Regions from separate parts of the Paenibacillus sp. FSL M7-1414 genome, predicted to be linked through region 2. Evidence: riboswitches for the same ligand, from Rfam matches in the RefSeq annotation. Region 2 holds a riboswitch; each other region holds the start of a gene.

Region 1 (7,524 bases), 250 kb from region 2:
TGCTGCCGAGCTGCCAACACAAGTTGATCGATACAACGAACGATGTAGGGAGCAGGCAGATGGGTTCCGGGCAATATTTGTTTTAAAAGCTGATTGGCTACTCGCTCACTGTTTGCAAAGGTAACCTCCCATTCCTCCAGTAGCTTGACGTAGGGGGGCTCCAGATCAGGAACCAGGGCACGAATGACGAGTGTATGTTCTTTCTCCTGTTCTTTCCAGAAACGGATTTCCTCCAATGTCCGCAGAGGCAGCAGGTGACCATATCCATACCAGTTCATCTATGTTGAACCTCCTTCAGATGAAATTCATTGCATGCAGACCATCTGTTCATGCGTCCCAAGAGTATATTCTCCGAGCTTGTTGTCCTATGAGTGCAAAAAAAAGAGCCCCTGAGGGCTCTGGAAAAAATTCGATGATTGAAATTTGGTTATTCTCCATTATTCGTGTTCTGCACATCGTCACTGCTTGTTTTCGTTACATGACTGAGGAAAGTTGAGACACGGCGCAGATATTCTTTCGGATGCTCCCGGAAAATAAGTTCATGATGCGCGTCCTGGACAATCCATACATCCGAATACGGATTAGTCTGGTTGGCGGCGAGTTGCTCCGCAATTGGATAAGGCGCCTTCTCGTCCTCTGTACCATGGATGAAGAAAATCGGGAACGGATAATCTTCCTTTTTCACTTCCTGGTATGGAATCTGTTGTAATCCGGTACCATTCAGAACAGGGAACAACAGTTTCATGATCTCCAGTGTAGGCTGACGTGGCAGATCGATCTGGTTGTGAATGTTGTGGTACAGCGTATCTGGCTCCAGCAGGAACGCACTGTCCAGAATCATTGCATCTACTTCCTTCGTAATAAGTCCGGTTTGTAACGCTGTACCGGCACCCATCGAGAAGCCCCAGACAACCAGTTCCTGTGCACCGCGTTGCTTGGCGAACTGGATGGCACCCAGCAATTGCTGTGACTCAGCTTTGCCACCTGTGGCCACAGCTTTGTTCACCTGGGAGGCGAAGCCATAATCGAACATGACCACGTTGAACCCAAGTTGATGGGCATAGTGTGCCAGGTCATACATGGGTACCCATGTTTCTTCACGATTAGCACCATAGCCGTGACTGAAAATAATCGTTTTGCTTGCAGCATTGTCAGCAGGTATATACCATCCCTGCATCGTGCGGCTGCCATCTGCTGCCGGGAACGTGATGTCTTCATACTTCATGTTCTTGGCTTGCATCGGATTGGAGAAGACAGGCGCTACCGTTGGATTGGATAATACCCATGCGATATAACCATGCAGTGCAATAAAACAAAACAGTAGAAAAAATACAACGGAGAGCAGCAACGCTACGATAATATGTTTGAACCGAATCAGCCTCGGTGATAGGGAAGAGGGCAGATCGGACACTTTTGTTTGCAGCGGGGCTTCGCTCTGGGATGATTGATACATGAATGCCCCTCCTTTGAAGTTCAGTTGAAGATAACAACGACATGAAAAGAGAATTGCGTCGATTTCAGAGCCTGCTTCAGAGCGATATCTTAATGTAATATATCTTTATCGTATGTTCCAATATAGTCAAAGTCAATTGATTGAGGGCATTTGTTACGCAATTGTTATATAGTTCTTAAGATATATGGGTAACATTACCTTAGTGTGTAAATTACAGGGGATTAAGTCTTATAAAAAGGAAAAATTTACACGTTGGCCTATTTTGATTTTGGCTCTTTTTGGTTTACAGATGAGACCGTTTCTCATATAATTTATGTAACCAAGTTTCATGTGATGAAACATGAGGAGGGCATTATGCCATGGAAGATCGCAAGTTAACCGTCCGGGCTGTGGAACGGGCGCTGGATATATTATTATGTTTTACCACACGCAGTGATCTGGGACTCACCGAAATTGCCAGCCAGATTGGCCTGCACAAAAGTACAGTGCACCGTTTGATGGCTACGCTGGAGGATCGAGGGTTCGTGATCCGCGATGCAGCAACAGAGAAGTACCGACTTGGCATCCGAATCTGGGAACTGTCGGCTCATATGTCCCGCAGTGATGATCCCGCTATTCTGCTGCTGCCTGCGATGGAGCGACTGAGAGATCGATTGGGGGAGACCGTGAGTCTGTACCTGCGTGATGGCAGTGAACGGATACGGATTCAGGCGGTGCAAAGTGATCAGGCGATCCGCCGAGTCGCTCCAGTGGGTGTTAGACTCCCGCTGTCTGTGGGCGCTTCCAGCAAAGTTTTGATGGCGTTTGCCACGGACGAGGATCGTGAAGAACTGATGAACGGGCCGGAATGGCCGGTGTTTATTGATCCGGCGGTGTATTTGGCGCAGATGGGAGATATCCGGGATAACGGATATGCGACGAGTTATGAGGAACGTGAGCCGGGAGCCGCCGCGGTATCTGTTCCGATTATGGATCGCAGAGGCAATATTGCAGCTGCCCTCTCGGTCTCAGGGCCTGTCAGCCGACTCTCGCAGGAGACATTGCATGAATACGCACCTGTGTTGAAGGATGCTGCTACGCAGATGGGGCTCATGTTATCCTGATGTTGAGGTAAGGTTTTTCTCCAATTGAGTTGGTGTTCTGGAATATAAAGGTTGTTTTTATGTTCCGGTTACGCTACTCTGTAATGGACGGCCCAACGGGGCCAGCTTCATTGAATATGAACGGCGGCATCTGTAAGCCGCAACTTGTTAACGTTACTGGGGGAGTCCGAATTGTCCGGACTGAGACGGAATCGCATGAGATTCCGGACCCTTTGCACCTGATCTGGATCATACCAGCGTAGGGAAGTAATCGGCGATATGACCACAACCACCACATGATGTGACCCTTGTAGGGCTCCGTTAAGGAGCTGCATAAAGGTGCATTATTGGTGATGGACATAAAAGTCGGTTCCTTCGGGGACCGGCTTTTTTATATACAGGGAACGGGCGATATAGCGCGGATTTTATGGGCTTCTTTTTCGATAACCTGCGGAAGTGGGCTTGGATGAATAGAGAACGCACCATAGATCATCCAAGATCTGTGGCAGCCTCCGTCTGTTGTTAACTGTACATGAAAAGTGTCTTCCCTGGTCTGGTGTAGGATCGCTCTTTCTTCTCTGCATTGCGCATGATTTGGGACAGGTACGTAAGTGAGCTAATGACGAAACCAACCAAACAAGCGACGAACACTGAGGAGGAGACAAGCGAACATGAGTACAGGAAATCAAACGGGACAACAAGCGATTGAACAGGAACATAACGATCGGCAGGTGGAAAAAGAAACAGGAGCGGCCGGACGGGTCCAGCCCTTTCCGGGCAGCCGCAAAGTCTACATTCAGGGCTCACGGCCGGACATTGCTGTACCGGAGCGTGAGATAGTCCTTCATGACACAAATACTCCCCAAGGGGTGGAGCATAACGAACCGCTGCGTGTCTACGATACGAGCGGCCCCATGACCGATCCCGCATTCCATGCGGATATCCGTGCAGGTCTGCCATCCCTGCGCACACGTTGGATCACAGAGCGCGGCGATGTTGAAGCTTATCAGGGCCGTACAGTTAAACCGGAGGATAACGGACTGAAGCCCGGAGGAAAGAGAGCTGGAGCCGAAGAGTACCCTGGATTGCGTGGCAAACCGCTGCGGGCACAGCCAGAACGCTGCGTGACTCAGATGCACTACGCGAGACAGGGAGTCATTACGGCTGAGATGGAATTCGCCGCCATTCGTGAAGGCGTGGAGCCGGAATTTGTGAGACAGGAGCTGGCGAGTGGACGGGCCATTCTGCCATCCAACATCAATCACCCGGAGAGTGAGCCGATGTTGATCGGTCGTCATTTTCACGTGAAGATCAATGCCAACATAGGTAACTCGGCCGTATCTTCCTCCATCGAGGAAGAGGTGGAGAAGATGACTTGGGCGGTACGCTGGGGATCGGATACGGTGATGGATCTGTCCACAGGCAAAAACATTCATACCACCCGGGAATGGATCATCCGTAATTCACCTGTGCCGATTGGTACGGTGCCGCTGTATCAGGCGCTGGAGAAGGTGAATGGCGAAGCGGAAGCGCTGACCTGGGAGTTGTACCGTGACACACTCATTGAGCAGGCAGAGCAGGGCGTGGACTACTTTACGATTCATGCAGGTGTACTGCTGCGTTATATCCCCATGACCGCCAAGCGAATGACAGGCATTGTATCTCGCGGTGGGTCCATTATGGCAGCATGGTGTCTGGCGCATCATCAGGAGAATTTTTTGTACACCCATTTTGAAGAAATCTGCGAGATTATGAAAAGGTATGATGTGGCGTTCTCACTGGGAGATGGACTTCGTCCAGGCAGTATCTACGATGCGAATGACGAAGCTCAGATGGCGGAACTGGCCACGCTTGGGGAACTGACGCAGATCGCATGGAAGCATGATGTGCAGGTGATGATCGAAGGCCCGGGTCATGTGCCGATGCATAAGATCAAGGAGAATGTGGACTTGCAGATGGAGATCTGTAAAGAAGCACCGTTCTACACACTTGGGCCGCTAACGACCGACATTGCGCCAGGATATGATCACATCACATCCGCCATTGGGGCAGCCATGATTGGCTGGTTCGGCACGTCCATGCTCTGTTATGTTACGCCAAAAGAACATCTGGGCCTGCCCAACAAGGATGATGTGCGGGAAGGGGTCATCGCCTACAAGATCGCAGCTCATGCCGCCGATCTGGCGAAAGGCCATCCGCGTGCTCAACGCCGCGATGACGCATTGTCCAAGGCACGCTTTGAGTTCCGCTGGCGTGACCAGTTTAACCTGTCACTGGACCCGGAACGTGCGCTGTCCTACCATGATGAGACGCTGCCAGCAGAAGGGGCCAAAGAAGCTCATTTCTGCTCCATGTGCGGACCGAAGTTCTGTAGCATGCGCATCACGCAGGACATTCGTGCCTTTGCCGCTGATAAAGGATTGTCTGAGAATGAGGCTGTAGCTGCCGGGATGCAGGAAAAGGCCGAGGAATATCGGACACGCTCCTAGGCGCCGATACAGCGCAAGCTGGGCAGTCTGACATCGTTTGAAGGTGAGAATACTGCTATCATGTCGTCTTCTTCATCTTATTGATCAGCTTCCTGATACTTTTTATCAGCATTATGGTTGATTGTCTAGCTGATGTTTAATAAAATGAATGTAAGTAAACACCAATAAGAGTAGCCAGGCCAATGGCTACTCCTGCACAGCATTTGCGGTGGGTATTCCTCCGAGTGCAGCAAGTTCAGATGAAGTGACCCGTCAGGCCGTCAACCTGTGGCGGGTCACTTCTTTTTACGATCGATGTATGTCAGGAGCGCAATAATTAACATCGCGAACACGATTACGTCGTTAAAAGAGAAGTTCATAGGATCACCTCCCACTGGAGGCAAGCCTATTTCCCACCACAAATTGGCTGTACAAAGTGATTATACCATTTGAAATGCTCTTGTTCGAGAGCATTTTTATTTTGCAGAAGGAGTCGATATAGTAGTTTTCACATGTTTTTAGTGATTGTAATATTTCACTCCAAATCAGCAGCTACTGTCGAGCCAAGCCCAAATCCTTCTCCAAATAAGCCGCAAGCAATGCCAGCGGGGTATGGATTGGAATACCGCGATCTATTGTAACCTGTGCAGCAGCGGGAGCCATAGATAGTTGGGCTGCCACTACTGTTTTACCCGGATACTGCTCAGCAATCTGCTGTAATCCTTCACGTACCGCTTCGAGATATCCTTGCTGATCTCCACGCATAATCAACTCAAATGTCCCAGGGATGCACACCGCTTCCGTCTGAGATGTCTTGGCAACGTGTAGTTGCTCATTCTCATCCTCTTGCTGTAATGCCTGATTCAACCGTGCCATCGTTCCTTCAACGGTTGCCGGGTTGGTGAATGCTATTATGTAATCTCCTGGTACTCGCCGCATCTCCTGCAATAACGGATCATCTATGCCGATCACAGGCACAGGGACCTGTGTGGCTTCCTGCTCCAGTACTGTCGCAAACAGGGTGCAGGTGACCAGAATGGCATCGGCATGACACTCAGCGATCCATTGGAGCGTCTGGGCTACCTTCTTGTGAATGACGACCTCTGAAAAGTCAGCGTCATGTTTAAGACGATCCAGACCTGGATCGACGTAATGGACCAATTCAACTTCATAAGGAGCAAGCGTCTCCTCAACTAAGGCGATGTTGGAATAATGAGCGTGAAAACAACCAATGGTGATCATGTGCTAAGTCCCCTTTTACAGTTCGTATATGTCATGGATTTCGTAGATATTTAAACCATTATAGAAACATGACTGAGAACTGTACAGTCGTTTATTGCTCAACGCCAATAACCGTCTTTCCGCCAAGCTGCGGAAAGACGGTTGATAACCTGACTCGACTAGGGTCGGTCCGGTGTCCATTTTTATCTAAGGGAAGGAGAAGTATTTTTCTTAGCCATTTTTTGCTGTAGAATTTCATGAAAGGATAGACCTTGAGTGTTCTCATTCTCCTTTTTAGGAGCAGTGGTCGCCGTGTTGCGCGGATATTGGTGATGGTACGGGATCATTTGCTGAATAGGCATGCGGATCATCTTGGTTCCTCCTTTGATGCGTTTTTTATGAATTATGTATTTCGACTGGTTACCATGCCAGGTGCGCATATAGGTACATGTGACTTGTTAGACGAAATAAAAGAGTTTAAAGCGTAATTCCAATTGGATTGTAGTGATTTTACCCGGTTTTAAGGAGATGTAAACGTTTTTAGGGAAATTCAGGAGTAAAGGACCTAATATGAAAGGTTTGATATGGGAGGATCGAATCGGTTGTTATGTGAATAGTCCCAATTTTAAGGAAGTCAATGGTACCCGTATATGAGGCATATTATCTGGTTAAATGATGCAAAGCATGCTAACTAACTTGGTACCATGGTCGGGTTGTTTAGGGGGTAATGTAGTTCCGGATATAAAAAAACTGCCGAGCGAACCCGGCAGCTTACGTGATATGAAGAAGGATGCGATGAAACTTTGATTCTGTCTGAGGTGGTATCGTGTTGGTTTTATCTACTTTGGCGAACAGCGATGTATATATCCACTTGTACACTTTCGGGATTCAGGCTGCGTTCATCATACAATTCAAAATCCCCAGTGAACGTACGATCGCTTTGTTTATCCCATGCCCACACGGCTCCCCAAGCTTCGCCAACAACCTCTGCCATCGGTCCTTTTCTGGAAGTGAATATGGCGTAAGTTGCAGGAGGGAGTAAAATGTCGTCCAATCCCTCAGGCAACGATTCGTTCGGACTGACCTCATGCCCTACCAGTATGGTGTATTCTCCGGTTATGCCATCGGTGTAATCCGTGTAACAGCCATAGCGAACAACTTCAGGTGCAGGTAGGTGCTCTGAGGCAAAATAATTGTTCCAGAGTCCCTGAATACAGCCTTTGCCACTGATTTCAATGGCGTTGGTTGTGCGGGCGGATACGCCGGCAAGACGTTTGCCGGGGAGCGTGACATAACGAAC
Region 2 (7,524 bases):
ATTTTTGAACAAGACAAAAAAGATCGTTTCTTCGTTGTTGAGGATAACGATCTGATCAGTTATTATATCCTTAAAAATGGAAGTGCACTGCTACAATGGCAGGCTAACATCAGCAAAAATGCCGGAACCATCGGTGACCTGTTCTTTATTAAAAACAAAGCCGTTGCTGAAGCAGGGACTCGTCCTTCCGTAGCAGGTCAAACACTCGTATCATTTAAGTACTCTCGCATGCTTGAAGAAACCTCTTACGAAATCATGAACAAATTGGACTCTATTGATACCGGTTCTGTTGTCCCCGAGAAAGGCAAAGTCATCGTTGAAGTTCCGGGAGAGCAATAATTTGAGCATCCTCTATAAAACATTGCTCAGCAGAACTATACTATGACATCTGCATTACAAAGAGCGTCCCACAAAGTCATTGTAACAATGACCTTGGAACGCTCTTTTTGGCGTTATATTTTAACTTCAAATTACAAGCAGAGCTTAAACTTTTACCAACTCCAGCGATTCAATCTTCTGTCTAATATTGCGTGTTCCCAGACTGGCTCGTTTTCCCTGAAGCAAACCCCTTGAACAACGTTGGTACTTTGGAATAACGGGTATTCGTAATTTTCCCTTGTGATGTGCTGCTGTCTGTACGCATAATCGAATCTTTTACATTGGAAATGTTGGAGTTATCCAGCGTCATGTTAACTGCAAAGGAAGTTCCACCATTTTGGCGAACCAGTTTGCCAATATCATCTGCACGGAAATTTTTGATGTTAATTGTTCCAGCTGCATTCATCTGGAACACTTTATCATAAGCCTTATACGCTGCCCCACCGGTAATGTTAACCGTTCCGGCAGACTTCAATGTCAGTGCATCCTCGCCCACGTCCTGCCAGACCACATTCGATATATTACAGTTGCCATAACAGTGAACACCATCAGCAGCTGGTGATCCAATGTTTACGTTTTTGAGCGTGGCCCCTGCCTCCAGACGGAAGACTGGCTTCTGATTTTCTGCTTGAGATCCGTCGCCAAGTGTGGAAGGATTAGCTACAAATGTTTTGCCTTGACCATCATAGGTCGTGCCCTTTGGAACAATAATAGTTGAATTTACAACCGTAGGCGCAGCCGCAGCCGGAACTGCACCAAATATAGAAGCAACCAAACCAGCGGACAGTAACAACGTCAACATTTTTTTCATAACTTTATTCCTCCCTTATTCTCTCGTTTTTTGGTAATGTACAGCCTGGGCTTGTACTGGAAGTTCGCCAGAGGTGCACCTCTGTCCGACCAACAACCTAATCCTACCAAATAAGGAAGGTAACTAGAATAATCATTAGATCAGATATATCATGACATCGTACAATCCCTGTCATATCGGCATTTTTTGCATGCTAGGTCTCTCAAGCAATATGCTCATATCAACCTCTGGTATGCTCATTTGTAACGTTTGTACCCCTCACTTAATCCCCAATAACAAAAAAAGACCACTACATTTGTCTCCAAATGTGTGATCTTGAATGTCTTCTGGCTTGCTGTTATAAAATATCAGGCTCCAAATCTCTGACGATAACCGCACTTTCTACACAACTCTTCTACAGCTTCGCGTTTGGAGAAGCCATATACCAGATTGTTCGCTCGCTCACCCTCAATAATCTCCGAGAATGACTTCTCGTGAACGTTACCGAGGTTAATGACACCCTCGCCATCAAGACAGCATGGAACCACCGTTCCATCTACAAGCACAGCTGCCTGACCGCGAAGTGCATGGCAGAAGCCTTTGCCGTCATCTTCAGGTGCATCCAGACTTGGCCACCGGAACTCATGGTCCTGATTCAGGTATACATTCGGGGCAATTTTGACCCCGCTACCTGGAACTACTTTTTCCTCAATGCGGAAATCCAGATTGAACTCACGTTCCAATACTTCAAGGGTCTCCCGATTTCGATTCATCTGAGCATTCGTGAAGTTATCCTGTGTCAGATTCCACAACCGAAATGAGATGATGACATTGTGCTTAACGGCCTCGTGTACAAAGGACAAAATATGACGCAGATACCCGTCACGATCTGTTGAACCTTCATGCCCATCGAAGCTGTGCAGGGAGAAATTCATCTGCCGCAGCGCCGGTTTGCCAAGCAATTTATGCTGAGTCTTGGGCAGCAGTGTACCATTCGTTGTAATGTTCACCTTGAGTCCCTTCTCATGTGCGGAATCGAGCAACAGATCTATTTTGGGATGCAACAAGGGTTCACCTTTGACATGTAGATAAATATGATTGGTGTGTGGTTTAACTTGATCCAGTATATTGTTGAAGACTTCAGGGTCAATGAATCCTTTGGCACGCTGTGTCTGCGGACAGAAGCTGCATGCCAGATTGCAGATACTCGTGATCTCAATATATACTTTTTTGAACGTTTTCAACTCGGGTCCCCATTCTGCTTCGGAGGGAGAACAATCCCACCTGCATTTTGTGATCCGGCCAATATGCGCCACCACTATTATATCGGGTTAGGGAGCCCAGGTAAATTGTTCAGTTGTTCGGGTCTGACTCCAAGTTCATCTCAACAATTCCATCATGCTGCCTCTTTACAGTTCATGTTCAAGTGATATATGCTGAACACACAACTGCATATCTTGAACTTTTGCACTAGGGGAGCCTTGCGGCTGAGACGAATATGACTATTCGGACCCTTTGAACCTGATCTGGATCATACCAGCGGAGGGAAGTGGAGCGGCCTTTTAGTAAGCGGAATTTTTCATGTATGTGAAGATAAATTGCGGATTTAACTTACAGACCCACTCATTTCTCCGGAAATGGGTGGGTCTTTTTTGTTCCTTTTGCAGAGTATAGGATGCCGTTGTTATTGCAGTAGTCTGACATCAAGGGGGTGAGGATCAGATGGATAACCATGTAACCATTCACAACGTAAGCTTTGCTTTTCCCGAAAAAAAAGAGTCCCCTGTGCTCTCCAATGTGTCGCTTCAGGTTCAACAAGGAGAATTTGTCTCGCTCATCGGCTCCAGCGGATCAGGTAAAAGCACGCTCTTCAAGCTGCTCGCAGGCTTGCATGAACCAACCGTTGGCACCATCGATATAGCTGATGTCCCGCAAGGACAACGGCTCGGACGAGTCGCCTATATGCCGCAGAAAGATCTGCTGTTATCCTGGCGTACCGTCATGGAGAACTGCATGCTGCCTGCCGAGCTTGCACCAGGCCGACAGGACAAGGACAAGTTACGGGCAAACATCCTAGCTGGGTTGGCAAGGTTCGGCCTGTCGGGTTATGAACAGGCCTACCCGGATGAGTTATCCGGCGGCATGCGGCAGCGGGTGGCATTTCTTCGTACCTTGCTTACAGGCGGGCAGCTCATGTTGCTGGATGAACCCTTCGGTGCACTCGACGCCTTAACCAAACGAGAAATGCATCGCTGGTTGCTGGAGCTTTGGGAGGGCATTGGCCAAACCGTGCTGTTCATTACACATGACATCGAAGAAGCCCTGCTGTTAAGTGACCGTATCATTCTGTTAACTCCAGGGGGGCAAGGTCAGCAGTTGCGTGAGATGACGGTTCCTTTACCACGCCCAAGGCATTCGAACATGATCTACGAACCGGCTCTCGTGCAGATGAGACAACAACTGGAGGAACAATTGCATGCAAAGCGATAGAGCTGAGGTCAGCGTCTGGGCGTGGTGTTCGAAGTGGCTCTCTAGGTCGTTTTCCCAATGTGGTTTGTTTATTATGCTCATGTTCTTATTACTGGCGATCTGGGAAGTGATCGTGCGTATGGGATGGGTGCCCTCCTTCATCATTCCTGCACCCACGGCCATCATAGGCTCACTGGTTGAGCATCGTCGTCTGCTGTTGACCATCCATTTGCCTGCTACCTTTATGGAGGTTGTTGTTGGTTTTGTCTTGTCCATAGTGACTGGAATTACGCTAGCAACAGGCATGCATATGAACCGATCGATTGAAAAAGCCTTGTATCCCTTCATCGTGATCAGTCAGACCATCCCGCTGATTGCCTTGTCTCCCGTATTTATCTTGTGGTTTGGTTACACGTTGTGGAGCAAAGTCGCGGTGGTGTTCTTAATCGCATTCTTCCCCATTGTGGTCAGTACCTACGATGGACTCCGCCAAGGCGATCCGGAGCAGCGTGAACTACTGCTCACCATGGGCGCCAGCAAATGGGATATTTTTTGCAAACTCCAGGTTCCACTGGCACTTCCCTCTTTTTTCTCGGGGCTAAAGATGTCTGTGGTGTACTGCGTGGTTGGGGCAACGATTGGCGAATGGCTCGGTGGTAGCAAAGGTCTAGGGTACTTCAGCCGTCGTATGTCCAGCAACATGAACACGGATGCGATGTTTGCCGCCATTTTGCTGTTATCCCTGCTTGGGATCGTTTTGTTTGTACTGATTACCTGGCTGGAGAAACGGTTTAGCATACGGCGTCATCGTCATGGAGGCAAAAGAAACGTTGGATAATACTTAGACAGAAATTAGATGCAAATACAGTATTTACAATCTTCAAAACAAAACATATCTTATGCACAATTTCAGCAACATCTTCAATCAGTTCATTGTCACATTATCGTTAACATGCTGTTGCCCATTTTCTACAAATCAAAACGATGAAATGAGGAACTTCATTTATGAATAACAAAGGTATATACTCCCTGCTTCCCATCATACTCATTAGCCTTTTGCTGATCGTTAGCGGATGCAGCACCACAGACACTAGCCAAAATACGCCAACAACAGATTCGGCAACCAATACACAGCAAACAGATCCGTCTGCAACCGAACCAGCATCAGACGCCAAAGATAAACTGTCTATCATGCTCGACTGGTACCCGAATGCAGTACACTCCTTCATCTATGTGGCTCAGGAAAAAGGATACTTTGCAGACCAAGGTCTGGATGTCGATATTCAGATGCCTGCGGATACCAATGATTCGCTCAAACTTGTTGCTGCCGGAAAAATTGATCTGGCCCTAAGCTACCAGCCCCAAATTTTGCTCGCTCGTGGTGAGAACATTCCTGTACGATCCATTGCTGCTGTTGTTCGCCACCCGCTTGTGCATCTGTTGACCGAAGCGAATGGCAACGTAAGTTCACCCAAAGATCTTGAAGAAAAGACTGTTGGTTATTCCTCCATTCCTCTGTACGAAGCGATGGTACGCACGATGATCAGTAAGGATGGCGGCAATCCCGACAACATAAATCTGGTCGACGTTGGGTTCGATCTGATTCCTTCGCTGGCTTCCGGACAAGCGGATGCGATTATGGGTGGTTTTATTAACCATGAACAATTGATTTTGGAGAAAGAAGGACATGCCATGAAATCGATTAACCCCGTCGATTATGGTGTGCCTGATTATTATGAATTGGTCCTGACTGCAAGTGAAGCTGGCATTGAAGCAAAAAAAGACCAACTTACCCGGTTCGTCAAAGCGGTCCAGGAAGGACAGAAATATGTGACTGAGCATCCAGAAGAAGCCTTGAGTATTCTGCTCGCTCATGAGAATGAAACATCACCGCTTGACCCGGAGATCGAAACCAAAAGCCTGGCAATTCTGCTACCACTCATGAATGAAGAAGGCCAACCATTTGGTCGGCAGGAAATGGAATCGTGGGAAAATGTACGTACATGGCTCGTTGAACAGGATTTGATTCCTGAATCGGTGAAAGCCGAGGATGCTTTTATTACTCTGCAAGGAGAGTAAATAAAGGAGAGCAACGCGAATAAAGGAAAAGTGATTGAACATAAAGGGAATGAAAGCAATGTGATTAAAAGCAAAGTTAGCAAAACGTAGGATCGAATGCATGAAGTTTTGCGAAATGGAATTGGCCTGAAGCAAGCATCGGAGGATCAGAATTTATAACAATCCTAAGTGGCTTGATGTGCATCTGGGCAGATTGATATGCGTTTGGGTGGCTTGTTGATATGTATTTGGTAATGTAATTAGCGCTTATCTTCAAGCCTACTGGGAGCTGAAACGCTCCTTAACTTGATCGAAACAGAGCATGCTACGACCGCTAACGAATCTGAGGCGTCCTATTCAGGGATTTGGAGCGGTTGCAGAAATCTAAAGAACCTGAAACATGTTATATCAGAATAAATAGCTGTTTGCAGCGTTTTGGTCAGGAGATTCTGGGAATAACGTGTCTGATGTTCCTTACATTTCAAAAGGAGGACCTGACAGCCAAATAAGACGTCCTGTGTTCTTTAGAAACATCGTCTGACCAGTCGTGCCCCGATCGATCGTGCCCCAATCAGTTGGGTATCGACCAGCCTGGACTTCAAGACACTGGTTGGATGCTAACATCCATCACAGTATTGCTTGCCTGAGTTTGGAGAAATACCCTGGGTTCACTTTCTGTATTTTGTATCGTTTCGTTTTTTACTGTTTCGCTAGATATCGATCAGAATGATTCAATTTGTCTATATCCAGTTCCAAAAATCCATTTTAGTGAGTTATGAAATTGATTTAGATTTTACGTTTCTGCTTTTCCCGCATTAATGCATCTGGCTGTTGTTAGACTCTGCGCCCCAACTCAACAAGGGAACTCATATCCAATTATTCTGTTGAGTGACTCCAGATATCGGACTTCCGCCGATCGGGTTACTTCAAAACAAGGAGGAAATTATATGTCTTATCTGGAACGTGTTCGTACGCAAAATCCGCTGGTACACAATATCACTAACCTTGTCGTGGCTCCCTTCACAGCCAATGGTCTGCTTGCACTCGGTGCGTCCCCTTTTATGGCCTATGCTCATGAAGAGGTCGCTGATGTCGCCAAGATGTCAGGAGCCGTGGTACTCAACATCGGTACACTCGATGACAAAGTCGTTCAGGCAATCCGTCTGGCAGGCCAATCGGCTAATGCGCATCACGTGCCTGTGGTGCTTGATCCGGTTGGAGCTGGCGCAACCACCTATCGCACGGAAACCGTGCAGATGCTCATTCGTGAACTTCGTCTCACGGTACTGCGCGGCAATGTGGCAGAGGTCGCTAATGTCATCGGTGAGAGTTGGAGTATTAAAGGTGTGGACGCAGGATCAGGTGAGGGCGACCGAATCGGCATTGCGGAGCGGGCAGCGCATAAACTTGGCTGTGTCGTGGTCATTACCGGAAAAGAAGATATTATTACTGATGGACAATCCACATTCCTCACGAGTAATGGTCATGCCCTGCTCACTCAGGTCACAGGTGCTGGCTGTCTGCTCAGTTCAGTGATTGGCGCTTTTACAGCCATAGCGGAATCAGGAGCCGATCTTCTAGGCAGTGTTGTTGAAGCGCTAGCGTTTTATGGTGTAGCAGCTGAACTGGCGGCAGAGCGGACAGCTCATCAGGGGCCGGGTAGCTTCCAGATTGAATTGTTGAATCAACTGGCACAAGTAACACCAGACCTCTTGGCAGAACGCGCACAGATCCGTCAGATCCGTGGAGGTGCAGTATGAGTATTGCTCAAGCGCTAACCATTGCAGGCTCCGATAACGGGGGCGGCGCAGGCATTCAGGCCGATCTGA
Region 3 (7,524 bases), 3.0 Mb from region 2:
TACGGGAATCATGCATGCCTCATATGCCAATCTACCCGCTTCTACCCCCAATCGCATCGCTTTAGCCATGCTCACTGGATCCCCTGATCCGGATACGGCTGTATTTAACAATACGCCATCGGCACCAAGTTCCATCGCATAAGCAGCATCTTTTGGGGAGCGTAATCCTGCATCTACAATTACAGGAACAACGGCCTGCTCAATGATGATCTCAAGGTTATAGGGATTGATGATGCCTCTGCCAGCTCCGATGGGAGAAGCGCCAGGCATTACAGCATGTACGCCAAGCAATTGCAGCCTTTTGGCTAGAATGACATCATCCGAAATATAAGGCAATACCGTGAATCCCTTTTCAAGCAAAATTTCGCAAGCCTTGTACGTTTCAATCGGATCTGGGAGTAACGTAATTCCATCTCCGATGACTTCGACTTTTATCATATCACAAAGTCCTGAAGCCCGCGCAAGCTCAGCAATCCGCACCGCCTCTTCCGCATTGGAAGCCCCCGCCGTATTCGGAAGAAGTGTGTATTTGTCCAAATCCAACGTATCCAGGAAATGCTTCTGATTACGTTCCTCCAGATTCAGACGACGAACAGCAAAGGTTAAAACTTCCGTTTCAGATGCTTCCACAGCCTGACTTTGCACTTCCAGATCGGAAAACTTGCCTGTTCCGAGCAACAATCTGGACTCAAACGTATATTTACCAATGTTTAACATCATCAACCGCCTCCTACAAAATGTACAATCTCAATTCGATCGCCTTCTCTTAATGCCGTCGTTTCATGGTACTCGCGGGTTAAAATATGTTTATTCAGCTCTACAACTACAGTCTTGACTTGCAGATCAAAAGATTGAAGCAGTTTATCCACACGATTCAATCTGTCTTCAATCTCCATCCGTTGACCATTAACGATGATATTCACTGCACCACTCCCTTTCTGTTCAATCGCTCAGGGCTCAGCGCCTCAATTCCGAGCTCTTCTGAGCTTTTGCCCTTGAGCAATTCAGCGATTAGTCTGCCTGTTATCGCACTGAGCAAAATACCGTTACGGTAATGTCCAAAGGCGGCCAACAGCCCGGGAACACTTTCGCAAGCACCTATATAAGGCAGACCATCCGGAGTTGCCGGCCTTACGCCTGCCCACGCCCGCAAAAATTGTGCTTCTTTCATCCCAGGCACCCAGTGGGTAGCCGCTGTTAATAGCTTCTGAACACCCTGTACAGAAACGTTTAAATCCGTTCTGCCTGGCAGACTGGTTGCCCCAAGCCAAACTTCGCCATTGGCTTTGGGAACAATATAGATATCCTCTGCATACACCGTTCTGTCAGGTCTGTACCCTGCATGTTCATCTGAGAACTGAACGGCGGCTATTTCACCTTTTACCGACCACACAGGCAAGCTCAGATTCACATGTCTCATCAACTCTTCACTCTGTAATCCAGCCGCTATAATGACATGTTTGCATTTCATCTCACCGATCGATGTGGTGATTCCCTGCACGCCGTGTTCGTTTGCTTGCACACGTATATCCTGTATGTCCTCCATAACCCGTGCTCCCAATGCTTGAGCGGATTCAGCATATGCCTTCGTTAGATGGACTGGAAGAATCTCACTCTCGTAAGGTCTGTAATAGGCTCCATACGTATCTCTGTTAAGCCATGATGCCTCCTGTTGCACAACGGAACGATCCCACCACACCTCATCAGCAGATAACGCAGACTTCCGATTGCCCTTATAACTACTTAATTCACTGTATGAACGAAAAGGAGTTAGGAATCCCTGGCGTTGCAGGCCAGTCTCTACCTCACTGAGTGTAGCCATTAGCACCTGTTGCTCGATAAGTAACTGTCTACTCTGCCTGGCGAGCTTAGCCATCAAAGGATGAGCAAAATCCTCACTATCTGCCGCCAGCATTCCAGCCGCCGCGCAAGAAGTGCCTCCCGCAATCGCCGAACGCTCCAGCAACAGCACATCCTGTCCACGGGAAGCCAGCTCATACGCAATGGCACAACCAACAACGCCTCCACCTACAATAATCGTTTCTGCATGAATCTTATCCGGTCTATCAGTAATGATCTTTTTCATCCTCTCATCTCCTTGATTCAGCGGCTCAAACTTTCTGTAGCAACGATAGCCTGCCTTAATAATGCAGCAGCCCGATCCGGGGAATCGCTCGCCCATACATTCGAGATCACAGCGACTCCCTGTGCGCCTGCAGAGCGAATAGCGTGAATGTTTCCCGGTTCGATGCCCCCAATTGCCATGACAGGAATGGAGACACCAGAGCACACTTCAGCCAGAGCATAAAATCCTCTTGGTTCAAGATCAGGCTTACTGTTGGTTGAGTAGACATGCCCGAAGAAAAGGTAATCGGCTCCCCGTTCTTCAGCGATTTTTGCCTCATCGATTGAATGAACAGATACGCCCAAACGAAGTCGCTGCACATTGCTTATTACAGCAGGGTTATAGTTACGTATCGCATCTTGCCCCCAATGTACACCGCCATAGATGTCATTCTGTGGTGGCAGTTCTGAACCATTGATAACGATGCGACAAGATGGAACGCCAACGCTACGCAGACTTTCAGCCCAACCGATCTTGTCTTGCCACGAGAGTTGTTTCTCTCGTATATGGATGTAGTCCACCCATGGCCAAACGTCCTTTGCAGCTTTTACAAAAGATGCTTGATTCCCTACACCCGTAGATACAACATGCAATTCAAATGATTCGTGAACATGTTCATGAGAACTTACCGTACTGTTCATCCCCTTCCATGTGTGAATGCTATGAAAACACAAAAAAGCCACTCCCGTAGGGGAGTGGCTGCGTATTAATTATAGGACCAGATGACTGACTGATACATACAGTTCATTTCGTGCAATAAAGCTATAGACCTTATAGCCATAACGTTATACACGCAACTGCATGTTTCAATTTACTAAGCAAGACGGTTGAATTCTTTCGAATTGCCGTTTGCTCACGTCATTCACTGAAACGCGCTCGCCACTTCCCTACGCTGGTATGATCCAGATCAGGTGCAAAGGGTCCGGAATCGCATTCTTCCATCTCAGCCACATCGTGCGGCCCCCCTAGTGTTCATATGAAGTTGTAGCCTATGTTACCATAGAAGGATTTTTTTGTCACCGTTCATTTCTATTAAGCGTTGCTTGAATTGTCTAGTTTTTCTCAGACCATTCTTCAACATTCCATGTTTTGGTAATCCAACCCTCGTAGAAATCAGGTTCATGAGATACCAGCAACACCGTTCCCTTGAATTCTTGCAAGGCACGCTGTAACTCAGCTTTAGCTGTGACATCCAAATGGTTCGTCGGCTCATCGAATAGAATCCAGTTGCTTTCACGCATCAAGAGTTTGCATAGACGAACCTTGGCTTGCTCTCCACCACTCAGCATGTTAAGCGGACGGGTAATGTGCTCATTTTTCAACCCGCAGCGAGCGAGATGACCCCGGACTTCATTTTGGGTCAAATGTGAAAACTCATTCCACACATCCTCAATCGGCGTGATATTCCCAGCACGAACTTCCTGCTCAAAATAGGCCGTTTCGAGATAATCTCCCAAGAAAGTCTTTCCACTGAGTGGAGATATTTTTCCCAGGATGGTTTTCAGCAGTGTTGATTTACCCACACCATTACAACCTACGATGGCAATTTTCTCACCACGTTCAATTGTCATTGTCATCTTAGGCAGCAAAGGATACGTATATCCAATTTCAAAATCAATGCCCTCAAAGACCGTTTTGCTACTCGCACGGGCATCCTTGAATTTGAATGTTGGTTTGGCCGCTTCATCTGGACGATCAATACGTTCAATTCTGTCCAGCTGTTTCTCCCGGCTCTTCGCTCGACCTGAAGTTGAAGCACGTGCCTTGTTACGCTGAATGAAATCTTCCTGCTTCTTGATGTACTCTTGCTGCTTCTCGTACGCATCAATATGCTGGGCTTTATTCATATCAGCCATCTCGAGGAACTTGTCATAGTTCGCTGCATATCTCGTTAATTTGGCAAATTCCAAATGATAAATGACATTTACGACTTCATTCATGAATTCCGTGTCATGGGAGATTAAAAGAAACGCATGAGGGTAGTCCTTCAGGTAACGTGACAACCATTCAATGTGCTCTACATCCAGATAGTTGGTCGGCTCATCCAGCAAAAGGGCTGTAGGTTTCTCAAGCAGAAGCTTGGCAAGAAGCACCTTGGTACGTTGCCCACCACTTAGAGCTGCGACATCCCGATCAAGACCAATTGCGGACAAACCAAGACCATTGGCCATCTCTTCCACTTTTACGTCAATCAGATAAAAATCGCCCTGTTCCAGTTGTTCCTGAATATCGCCCATCTCTTCCAGCAACTGCTCCAGCTTATCTGGATCTGCATCTGCCATCTGGTCCGTTATATTCATCATTTCTTTTTCTAATTCAAGCAACGGAAGGAATGCATCTTTAAGAACGTCACGAATGGTTTTGCCTGGGGTAAGCTTCGTGTGCTGATCCAGATATCCATAACGGACCTTAGGTGTCCATTCCACTTTTCCACTATCTTTAAGCAATTTACCGGTAAGGATGTTCATTAATGTGGATTTACCCACACCATTGGCACCAACAAGTCCTACACGCTCTCCGGCAAGTAAACGAAACGATACATTTTTAAATAACGTGCGATCTCCAAAATTGTGACTTACGTTCTCTACTGACAATAAACTCATAAGATGAGGTTGCTCCTATCTATTAGACATTACTTTTATTATTGTTCCGAAACCCTATTCTAGCACAGGTCCCGTCTTTTCTGAAAGTAATGTAAACAGTTCAGGAACCTCTTACATAATTTTGTCATACAGGCTACCCTAACGATTAGAGCATTTATATTCGAAATAGCCTTGTGCAGCTGCTTGTCTTGCGTCTGTGAACACCTCTTCAGCACGGTAACCATTGCCACAAGTGGAGGGATAATAGTACTTGATACCCGTTAAAGGATCTACCCCACCTACGATGGCCGTTTTCTTCACAAGTCTGCCTCCACCGATTGCGTAGTTGTTGATCTTCTGGTCACCCACACCTATACCTTGGATAAAGGCCATAATCCCTGTATCATTAATGGAGTTGTACCAATCTTCCTGCGCAATCAGGGGCATCGTAAACGTATAGGAAATACCGTTCTTTCTGGCAAACTCATTATGGCGGTTAATCACATCAGCCAGATCATCCTGTACAGCAGTCACAATCCGGCTTTGTCTAACTTGCTCAAATACGCTGGTATTCTGAAGTAAAGGAATCTGTGTGCTTGAGGCCAGTTCTTTTTGGAATCCCTCAATCCATTTCCCTGCGCTTGCGTCAAAGGCATATACGTAGTCGTCCAGTGTAAAGTTAATACTGTTACCATTAGAATCTGAATATGTATAAGGTTTCTTGGGACTCCACACTTGCCTTAAAGAATCTTCACGGTTTCCTGTCAACTCTGTTTCTGTGGACAACATATAATAGCCATCATAATCCAGAATAACCACGGCAGGAATGTAATTAAACATGTTTCGAATAGCTGCAGGATCATTCTGAATCCCCATATTCAAAGCCATCGTCTGCGTAAATGTCAACAAGGCAAGCTCTTTGTCCGCTTTAACAAACTTGGTTGAATCATAACCTGCTTCATCATTTTGCTTCTCATTCTGATGCATCACTGCACCTGCATCCATGACTGCGGTTTGAAGTGCAGCTCTGTATCGTTGGCCAAGATATTGAGCCTCTTCGGCATCTTGGGTATGGAGTGAGATGATCCAGAAGAGCGGGAAAAAGATCAGCACGAATACAATGGAAAGCTCAGTAATCTTCATTGAGGACCATACCTCCGTATGTTACAAATACTGCTGAACCCTGAGCCGTACCACTCAACCATTCACGAATGAGCATGGAAGGTGTACGATTTGTATTTTGGAGAGTAACGGTGAAAAAATCCCCTGTCGTCAACGTATATCTTCGGCCAGCATCATCAATCGGTATCACACCTGAGGATGGGAATAGTCTTTCTCGAATCTGAGCTGCATAATATCCATCCTGCACTACCTCATAGGTCCCGTTAAAACTGTTATTGTCCATCGGATCCATATAATGAGGTACATATTTCTTATGTAAATGTTCCATGGATACCTCATACACATTGCCTGTCTGAGCCAGTTGCTCCTCAAACTCAGCCAACATTCGAGGTGAAATATACCCTTTTGTTCGAACAGCATCAACAAAACGTGTTACATTCTGAACAGCCGTCATACGTGCTATATCATCCTGCCGATCGGCTGTTTCAGCAGCTGGGTACACATAGAGCAGAAGGACTGCGAGCAATACGGCAAGCAGCTTGGATGCGGCATTAATCAATTCACACTCGCCTCCTTCCAAAAAAAAATCTTGAGCAGTTCTCCAGTTTCATTTCTTATAAACTCTGGTCTGTAGGTGGCATCGAGCTGGACAGGAATCGTCTCTGTTTTGCTGACAAGTGGATCGATCACATACGAAGTTCCATCTACCTCCACAGTAATGCCTGTGCCTGTCATCTGTCTAACGGTATGCAACACTTCCGCACCACTATACTGATACGGATTGGTGGTATGCAGTGTTGTTGTCAGCCGACCTTCCATGCCTGCTGTTGTCTGTACTCTGTCGTTCAAGGCCGCTGATAAAATCTTAACATTCTGTTGCCCGTACAGGCAGGCTGTCACAAACAGGACAACCGCCGTACAAAACAACATGAGATGCTGTGTATTCCTTGACATGTTAAACCAACTCCTGTCAGGATTGCTGGAAGATCAGCCCTCTTACCACGTTCGAACGGTCTTTTACGATAATGGCTTTGAATTTACCACTTGGATTGACATATTGATTTTCTTTTTCACTCATGGTCTGGTTAATAATCCCCACTTTATCGTCGGGTGCAATAACCGAGCCGTAGTCCGCATTATTGAGATCCTGTGAAATGTTTAATTGATTGCCGTACCATTGACCCGCTTTATTTTTACCTGTAATAACTTGAATACCGAACTGATCCTTGTCCGCATATTTACGCAGCGCATTCGTTACCTGTGATCCACTGATGGTTGTTCCGTCATATACCGTAAATGCAGCCTGGGACAACTCGGTTTGGATATCAGCAAAATTGTTCTGGGCCGTCTTGGTTGCCTCCTGAGCCGAAATAAACAACAGAACTACAATTGTGATCAAAGCGATTGTTAAGAATATCCCTGCTGCCACCTTTAAAGCGCTTGATGCATTGTTCATGATAAATCCTCCCAAGTTATAAGTTATTAAACTATTTCAGACTGTCACACAGATGAATTGTGCTACAGTTTCTGAATTTGCTCATAATAAATGCTCATCTGTAAGAAGCTCATACCGACTAATGGAATAACCAGATACAAAAAGATAAGGGCGTACATAGGTGTAAATCCAATGGTTCTCCCCCATGATGCTTTGACATCTATCATTTTGCTGTACTCCTGTTTGCGTTGTTCAAAATA
Region 4 (7,524 bases), 2.7 Mb from region 2:
CTTTTGTTTTACTCAGTGATCCTATAGTGAAGCTTTCCGTTTTTAATGTCGTTATAGGCAAACGTCTGCGCAACATTGTAATGTTATTATCGATTTGTTCGCTGAAGCTATCTTTCGCTCCATATATAACCGTTTCCGTTTGGGAAGGTTCAATTGCCCGGCCAAGAGGATTTTCCAACTGTATGCCTAGCCATTGATCGTTGACTGAATCGTATAGAAGAATATATCCTTGCATTATTTTTTGCCCAGCATCTTCGATCGATATAACTTCTGAAACATCAGAATTGATTATGCATGAAGAAAGCGAATTTCCGCCTGATTGATGAAGTGGCTGAATAATCGCCTCGTTTAAACGCTCTTGATCTATTAACGTTTTTATAAATAAAAGATGGACTGAAGCACTCGTACCTATTTTGTGCTCAATGATTTCGGCATCTTCCATATGGTTTAATATCTGTTTTAAATCATCAAGCCATGTAGACTTTTGATGATTTTTCATTTGAGGCTCGTGTTTTTCAACCATGGTCGTCTCCTTTATCAAAGTAATAAAATGGTGATAAGGTTAATATCTTGTCCTGTAATCGAAAAATCATACGACCGGCAATTTGTAGTTTAACAGCAATATCGGGAACAACATGCTACCAGATTAATCTTAATCGAATGAGTGTATTATGGTACCCTACCCTTTGTATCTGTCTCCGGCTTTCCTCTTGGGCGACAAAAAACAAAAAGACAGGCATCAACTGATACCTGTCCCTATCTTAAGTTCATTAGAATTACTATATTGCCCTTAGATAAAGGGCCTACGGTCCCGCAAAATGAACTGAATAATCTGCTATTAAAATCTGCTTTGAAAAGTGGGATGTATATCAAAAGGTAGGAGCAGGTAATTCATCAATTTTCAAACGTAGTAAAATGTACGGTTTTTGTCGCAGGTCTCTTCCATAATGAAATCTCGCCTGCCTATGTAATTGGTTCACAATCACATATAAGTATTGATCCGGACCAATAGAAAAAGTATCCGGCCATAAAATTCGGGGATCATGGGCGATGGTTTCCATGATTCCATTTGGCAATATCTTTCGAATACTATCGTTTTCGTAATCTCCAGCATAAACGTTTCCTTTAGCGTCTGTGATCATCCCATCAGATGCACCCTTCTCTCCCCAATACTGCACAAGATCACTTAACTTAAAATCCGGTATCGTTCTGTCTCTTAACGATTCTGTTGAGATAGAGAATAACTGGCGACTGGTTAATGGACAATAGAATAACATTTTTCCATCAGGGGAAATCGCTATACCATCAGAGGCCAATCGAAACGGAGATGTCGAACCATCCGCGTTTCGATTCATCAAAATTTCACCTTCCACTTTCGGCACAAAATACGGATCGGGTGAGGTCGAGCTTGCTCCATGCAACCGTCTATACGCATTTCCGTTTTCTAAATTTACGACGATAATAGCGCCTGGCCCATTGGAAGAAGAATCCGTTATATATGCGTAACCTGCTTTTCCTACACGAAAGTCAAATCGGACATCATTCAGATACGTTGTTGGCAAGACTACATCATCTGCAAATGTATATACTTTTCTTATTGTATTTGTTTCTAAATCTACCGCGACTAATTTTGCTCCTCCTTTAATTGGCTCAGAAAAATTTGGTGCAGCTGTGTCCAGTACCCACAAGGTTCCCCTTCCATCTGCAACAACACTTTGGACACTGATGAAGGACATAACGATATTCAATGGGTTGATCAAATTCGTTTCTACATTAGGATAAGGTTGCATCTCACCCTCAACAATTTCCGCTACCGTAAATCTTACGTCATCTCCCCATTTTGGAAAGCAAATGAAGATACGCCCGGTTTCGGATACACTAACGCCTGTAGGCATAGCCCCGTAAAAGGAATGAACGAGTTCTAACTTACCAAAATATTCTTCCATAGGTAACATAGGCAGTATGATGTCCTCCTCAACAAGGTTGAATAGATATTACCTATAATTATGTTCAAGACTTATTCTAATGCCTCTCCCTTAATCATTCTTTTTCAACCTTCATTTTGAAATTGTCCGATAGATCTAAAAATACAAAAAACTTCGGCGTAAGCCGAAGCATGTTGACGGTAACTATATGTGTTCTAGGAAAAATGCTTCCTCCGATCGTCAACGCAAAACTTTGCCAAGCTTATCAGTACCAAAACCGTTTTATTGTTGGTCCGGTAAACCTAATGCATTGGCTGAAGTTATCGCTTGATCTAAAAATTCCTCTGCTCGGGTCAATTGCTGCCTGGCAATCTCCAACGCTTGTGAATTTGTTGCCGCATTAGATTCACTTAACGAGCTTATTGCCTGATTTAAAGCCGTCTGCACCTCAGAAACCGCGTTAGATGCATGCTGCTCCAGCGTATTACTACCACTCGAGTTAAGTGCATCTTCTGCCGGTTTTCTTGCGTTTTCGGTTGCTAGATCAATTTTGTTTTTATTGGGCACCGTGACTCCTCCTTCCTTCAGTAAAATCATTCATTTAAACAGAAATAAGTATGGGATTGAGATTTTGTTTATATCCCTGCGACTGTATGGGAATATTCGGATCTTATCTCTCCGGTGATCCATATTAGTATAAGATCCGATGCATTGGAAAATCTAATCTTGATGAAAAAGGAGGGATCATTTCTGAATGGCTAATCCAACGCTAGCGCCGCACGAATCGATGGAACTGCATGAAGCGTTAAACTTCAAAACGCTCTGCATCGCTAAGTCGAAACTTATGCAAGGCCTGGTCTTTGACCAAGAGCTAAAAGCATTAATGCAGAAAGACGTAATTCAATCCATACAACAGATCGCTGAGCTGCAAGCAATCTACGCAAGAGCTCCTTTTCAAGCACCCGTTCCGAATAATCCGACACCTATAACACATTAAGGGGAACTCAGATGAATACCGATTATTTAGATCCGATTAATTCATTGAATATGCCGGAAATGGCAGATATGACTTTTGCCATGGACTTCCTTCTTCGTGCCAAGGAGGGTGTACGTAATTTGTCCATCGCCCTGACGGAAACGGCTTCACCGGATGTAAGAGCCCTGTTGCATACTCATCTGAAGCAGGGAATTGCAATGCACCAAGAAATCTCGGAGCTCATGATTCGCAAAAAATGGTTTCATCCTTATGAGCTGAACGAACAGTACCAACTCGATCAGCTTTCGGCGAAAAATACGGTGATGATCGGGCAGATGAATCTGTTCCCGGGTGATACGTCACGTAAAGGGATGTTTGATCGGACCCCAGATGAACATATTGGAGGACATAAAGCATGAAGGCGGTAACGTATCAAGGGGTTAAAAATGTCGTGGTCAAAGAGGTGCCGGATGCGAAGATTGTGAAACCGGACGATATGATCGTAAAGATCACCAGTACCGCGATTTGCGGTTCTGACCTTCATCTTATTCACGGGATGATCCCTAACCTTCAGGAAAACTATGTCATCGGACATGAGCCGATGGGGATCGTAGAAGAAGTGGGCCCTGGCGTGACCAAGGTAAAAAAAGGCGACCGCGTAATCATCCCGTTTAACATCGCATGCGGAGAATGCTTTTTTTGCAAAAATCAGCTGGAAAGCCAATGTGACAATTCCAACGAGCACGGGGATATGGGCGCATATTTCGGCTACTCCGGAACGACCGGCGGATATCCCGGCGGGCAAGCGGAGTATTTACGGGTCCCATTTGCTAATTTTACCCACTTTAAGATCCCTGAAAACTGCGAACAACCGGACGAAAAGCTAAGCTTGATCGCCGATGCCATGACGACGGCATTCTGGAGCGTAGATAACGCCGGCGTTAAAAATGGAGATACGGTCATTGTGCTCGGCTGCGGCCCGGTCGGACTCCTGGCCCAGAAGTTCTGCTGGCTGAAAGGAGCTAAGCGGGTCATAGCCGTCGACTATGTCGATTACCGCTTAAAGCATGCGAAGCGAACAAACAATGTGGAAATCGTAAACTTCGAACAGGATAAGAATATTGGGAACACTCTCAAGGAAATGACCAAAGGCGGCGCCGATGTTGTCATTGATGCGGTAGGAATGGACGGCAAGATGAGCGATCTTGAATTTCTAGCCAGCGGTATGAAACTGCAAGGCGGCACCATGAGCGCATTTATCATTGCATCTCAGGCTGTTCGCAAAGGTGGCACCATTCAAGTCACTGGGGTATACGGCGGACGTTATAACGGATTCCCGCTCGGTGATATCATGCAGCGAAACGTGAATATCCGTTCCGGACAAGCTCCGGTCATTCACTACATGCCATACATGTACGAGTTGGTTACGTCTGGCAAAGTGGACCCTGGCGACATTGTTACGCACGTCATTCCGCTCAACGAGGCCAAACGGGGCTATGAAGTGTTCGATACAAAAACGGACGATTGCATTAAAGTCATCTTAAAGCCTTAAATATGAATAGATACATGGGAGGACAATCTGAATGGATTCCACTTACGCTTTGCATGAGATGCTCGAGGTGCATGAAATAGCTGCGTTCAAGACGGTTTGTATGACTAAATCCAAGACCATGCAAGCTCTGGTAACCGACCCGGAGCTCAAGCAAATTTTGCAACAAGATGCGACATTATCACAACAGCAGCTTCAGGAGCTCGGTGGAGTGCTGTCTAAAGCGACTGTATAGGAGATAAAAAATGAACCCAATATTAGAACATATGACTGGTCTTAATACGCTGACCGATGACGTAATCGCAATGGATTTTTTGATGAACGCCAAGAGCAGCGTCAGAAACTACGCCATGGCTGTGACCGAATGTGCCACCCCCGAAATCAAACAAATTTTGATGAAACAGCTCGATGAAGCCATAGATTCTCATGAAAAGATATCAAATTACATGGTGCAGCATGGCTTATACCACCCTTACCATATTGCAGAGCAAATTCAGCTCGATCTGAAAAATATTCAGACTGCTATGAACATTCCGTCCTGACACCCTTTTTGATTTTAGCCAGAGACTTCAGAGAACAAAATGTCCCTGTGTCAAGAATTTCAACAATAATAAAAGGCGGATACACTCCGCCCTTTTTTCGGTATCATCACGAAACACGCTTATACAAGCGTTCCTTTACTTAATTTCCATCCTGAGACTGTTTATGGCCGCTGCTCTCTAATTGAATGAACTACCAGTAAACTTAAGGCTCCAGCCTCCATGACATCTCCCAAAAATCAAGCTCAAAGCGACTGCACATCACGAAAATATCTTCCATCCGTTGGTACGTTCCCTCGCTACAGCCTTCTAATAGCTTATCCGTTAACGTCACTAGGGATTGATTGCTGCTGTTGTATTCAGAGGAAGCATATCCTGTGATCCACTCTCCGTAAAAAGGATGATCAGCTGCGCCTGGCTTTTGGGCAAGGACTTGACCAATCTCTGCATAGCTCCATGAGCAGGCCAGAATGGAAACAAGTACTTCTGCTATGCCACCCGTATGGGAAACAGAGAGCATATAGTTAGTATAGGCTGCATTTTTCAGTGCAGGTTTTACCTGAAAAACATGATCCTCTGTAATTCCTAATCGCTCCATATAAGAACGATGGATTTTCATTTCACCATTCAGGATGTTATCTACGTTTTTACTAAAAAACTGCATCAATTTGGGGTCGTGCGACTTGACGATACCTAGTGCAAATACACGGGCATAATCGAACAGATACAAGTAGTCTTGCAGCAAATAATAACGAAATTGTTCGACCGGTAAGGAACCATCTCCGATTCCTTTAACAAAGGGATGCTCGAGACATTCTTTCCACACGGGCTGTGCTGCCTGATATAGTCTCTCTGAAATAGTCAACATGTGTTCCTCCAATTCATAATGTACGTATTTAAAAACAAAAAAAACGAAACATCCATAGGATGTTTCGCAGACAAATACACTAAAACAAGGGGGTTCGCATGAGCTACCCAAGTACAGTGTTTCATCGTTGCATCCCTACGTTGGCATTATCCAAATCAGGTAAGGTCGGTTTAACACCCTCTCAGCCGGTTAAGGCTCCCTCGCAAACGGTTGTATGTAGTTGATTACTATCTTATTCCCATAAAAGATAAAATAACATCCATTTAGTATATCAAGGGCTGTTAAATATAGTCAAGGCAGATTGTATCGCCCCTCATCACCTTTGGTGACGTATGTAAACGATGAAAACCATCACAACAATGGTTGAGTTTCAGCCACTGTTATGATGGTTTCTATTCTTGCAACTACTGCCGATGGTTTAATGCCCGAGTTTGTTCTTTCCGACAAAAGTGAGTATTCCGTACTGGGAAGTATTTCTCCAGCTCTCATTGGTCGTATCATTCCACTTGGCTACGCTCTGCTTACCTCCGCCCTGGTTGTCGTTAATTTGGAGCTCGAAACCGAGAACATTTCCTGCTTTGGGCGTCAATGATTGTAAATGAATTCTGGCTTCTACGAGATATCCTTTATTTGTTTTCTTCACAGCACTTACAAGGCGTCCAGGTGAGGCACCCCCTGCAAAGGTTCCCACATTGTCTGCACTGATTCTGAACTGGGCATCATCATATTGAAAATACGGTGTGCGCTGGTGATTCTCGTCCAGGAAAATCTCAACCGAATCCTGATCCCATGGGTTGATGCTATCTGTGATGATGTTTGGATCAGTGACGTCGATCAGCAGGTATAGATATTCACCTGACCACATTGCGCGAGCCACTGCCTCTGCACCTTCGCTTTGGTTCAACCGGTTTACTTCAAACGGTGCAGCCTTATTCCATGATGTGTCTTTCTTCCCATCAATCTGAACAATCCCTTGTACAGCTTGTGCAGATTTGGGCATAGGGGCAAGCTGAATCACGCCGTATTTGCTTGTATCCTGTTCCTGAGATTGTGTTCGATCATTCCAGTACAGTGGATTATAAGGTTGTGTCCCACTTGAACCGCCATCAGTCACACGGATATCCAATCCGGCTTCATATTCTGATCGGACTTGGATACCACCCCACGGAATGGACAATTCAACCTGATATCCGGCTTTGGTCTCGCGTACATGATATGAACGCTTCTCCACGCCCTCAGCTTTGCCCGACCGCTTAATGATTACGTGTCGGTCATCTGCTTCATATGAAGTGGTCTTGCCATTATTGAGGTCAACAAAGATATCTACTCTGTCATTCACATCTGTCTTTGCATCCTGAACATCCACAAGGATATACAGGTTACTATGATCCCATAAGGTGCGGAAACTGGCTGATCCCGAAGAGTCACCCTTCAGTGGAGTAGACACCGCTTTGTTCCAGAGTGGATCTTGTGACTGTTTTTTGATATCCGGTTTACCCGAAAGTGAGACGGCTCTCTGTGTCAACACAGGCAAGCTGGATTCATCCACGAGTCCCCAGTATGCTTTTTTGGCCTTCAGGGCTGAATCAAACAGCATAGCCTGGTTGTTGTAAGATTTCTCATCTTGGAGTCCCCATAAGGTAACTGAAGAAATGTGATCTTTGTGT

Evidence for each region. Region 2 has a riboswitch for thiamine pyrophosphate ahead of MHH92_RS04490 (ABC transporter ATP-binding protein). Riboswitches for the same ligand answer to the same signal wherever they lie in the genome.
Region 1: it holds a riboswitch for thiamine pyrophosphate, as region 2 does, so the genes downstream of both, thiC (phosphomethylpyrimidine synthase ThiC) here and MHH92_RS04490 (ABC transporter ATP-binding protein) in region 2, are expected to answer to the same signal.
Region 3: it holds a riboswitch for thiamine pyrophosphate, as region 2 does, so the genes downstream of both, MHH92_RS17265 (thiamine phosphate synthase) here and MHH92_RS04490 (ABC transporter ATP-binding protein) in region 2, are expected to answer to the same signal.
Region 4: it holds a riboswitch for thiamine pyrophosphate, as region 2 does, so the genes downstream of both, tenA (thiaminase II) here and MHH92_RS04490 (ABC transporter ATP-binding protein) in region 2, are expected to answer to the same signal.

What each region holds. Positions count from the first base shown of each region.
Region 1 covers NZ_JBBOOS010000001.1:731,574-739,097, forward strand. The annotation lists gene MHH92_RS03405 (Fe-Mn family superoxide dismutase) at 1-278, opposite strand, end outside; gene MHH92_RS03410 (alpha/beta hydrolase) at 428-1,453, opposite strand; gene MHH92_RS03415 (IclR family transcriptional regulator) at 1,813-2,556, shown strand; TPP riboswitch at 2,705-2,818, shown strand; gene thiC (phosphomethylpyrimidine synthase ThiC) at 3,207-5,024, shown strand; gene MHH92_RS03425 (hypothetical protein) at 5,556-6,245, opposite strand; gene MHH92_RS03430 (hypothetical protein) at 6,428-6,595, opposite strand; gene MHH92_RS03435 (zinc ribbon domain-containing protein) at 7,060-7,524, opposite strand, start outside.
Region 2 covers NZ_JBBOOS010000001.1:981,223-988,746, reverse strand. The annotation lists gene MHH92_RS04505 (copper amine oxidase N-terminal domain-containing protein) at 1-339, shown strand, start outside; gene MHH92_RS04500 (pectate lyase) at 521-1,189, opposite strand; gene MHH92_RS04495 (radical SAM/SPASM domain-containing protein) at 1,537-2,412, opposite strand; TPP riboswitch at 2,631-2,733, shown strand; gene MHH92_RS04490 (ABC transporter ATP-binding protein) at 2,891-3,658, shown strand; gene MHH92_RS04485 (ABC transporter permease) at 3,645-4,475, shown strand; gene MHH92_RS04480 (ABC transporter substrate-binding protein) at 4,643-5,716, shown strand; gene thiM (hydroxyethylthiazole kinase) at 6,643-7,455, shown strand; gene thiD (bifunctional hydroxymethylpyrimidine kinase/phosphomethylpyrimidine kinase) at 7,452-7,524, shown strand, end outside.
Region 3 covers NZ_JBBOOS010000001.1:3,980,480-3,988,003, forward strand. The annotation lists gene MHH92_RS17250 (thiazole synthase) at 1-717, opposite strand, end outside; gene thiS (sulfur carrier protein ThiS) at 720-923, opposite strand; gene thiO (glycine oxidase ThiO) at 920-2,086, opposite strand; gene MHH92_RS17265 (thiamine phosphate synthase) at 2,104-2,766, opposite strand; TPP riboswitch at 2,993-3,102, opposite strand; gene MHH92_RS17270 (ABC-F family ATP-binding cassette domain-containing protein) at 3,178-4,728, opposite strand; gene MHH92_RS17275 (hypothetical protein) at 4,867-5,850, opposite strand; gene MHH92_RS17280 (hypothetical protein) at 5,837-6,388, opposite strand; gene MHH92_RS17285 (hypothetical protein) at 6,385-6,783, opposite strand; gene MHH92_RS17290 (hypothetical protein) at 6,800-7,285, opposite strand; gene MHH92_RS17295 (hypothetical protein) at 7,348-7,524, opposite strand, start outside.
Region 4 covers NZ_JBBOOS010000001.1:3,647,588-3,655,111, reverse strand. The annotation lists gene MHH92_RS15810 (spore germination protein) at 1-523, opposite strand, end outside; gene MHH92_RS15805 (L-dopachrome tautomerase-related protein) at 870-1,955, opposite strand; gene MHH92_RS15800 (hypothetical protein) at 2,208-2,492, opposite strand; gene MHH92_RS15795 (hypothetical protein) at 2,680-2,922, shown strand; gene MHH92_RS15790 (spore coat protein) at 2,934-3,320, shown strand; gene MHH92_RS15785 (zinc-dependent alcohol dehydrogenase) at 3,317-4,453, shown strand; gene MHH92_RS15780 (hypothetical protein) at 4,485-4,685, shown strand; gene MHH92_RS15775 (spore coat protein) at 4,696-4,992, shown strand; gene tenA (thiaminase II) at 5,195-5,857, opposite strand; TPP riboswitch at 5,972-6,069, opposite strand; gene MHH92_RS15765 (endo-1,4-beta-xylanase) at 6,276-7,524, opposite strand, start outside.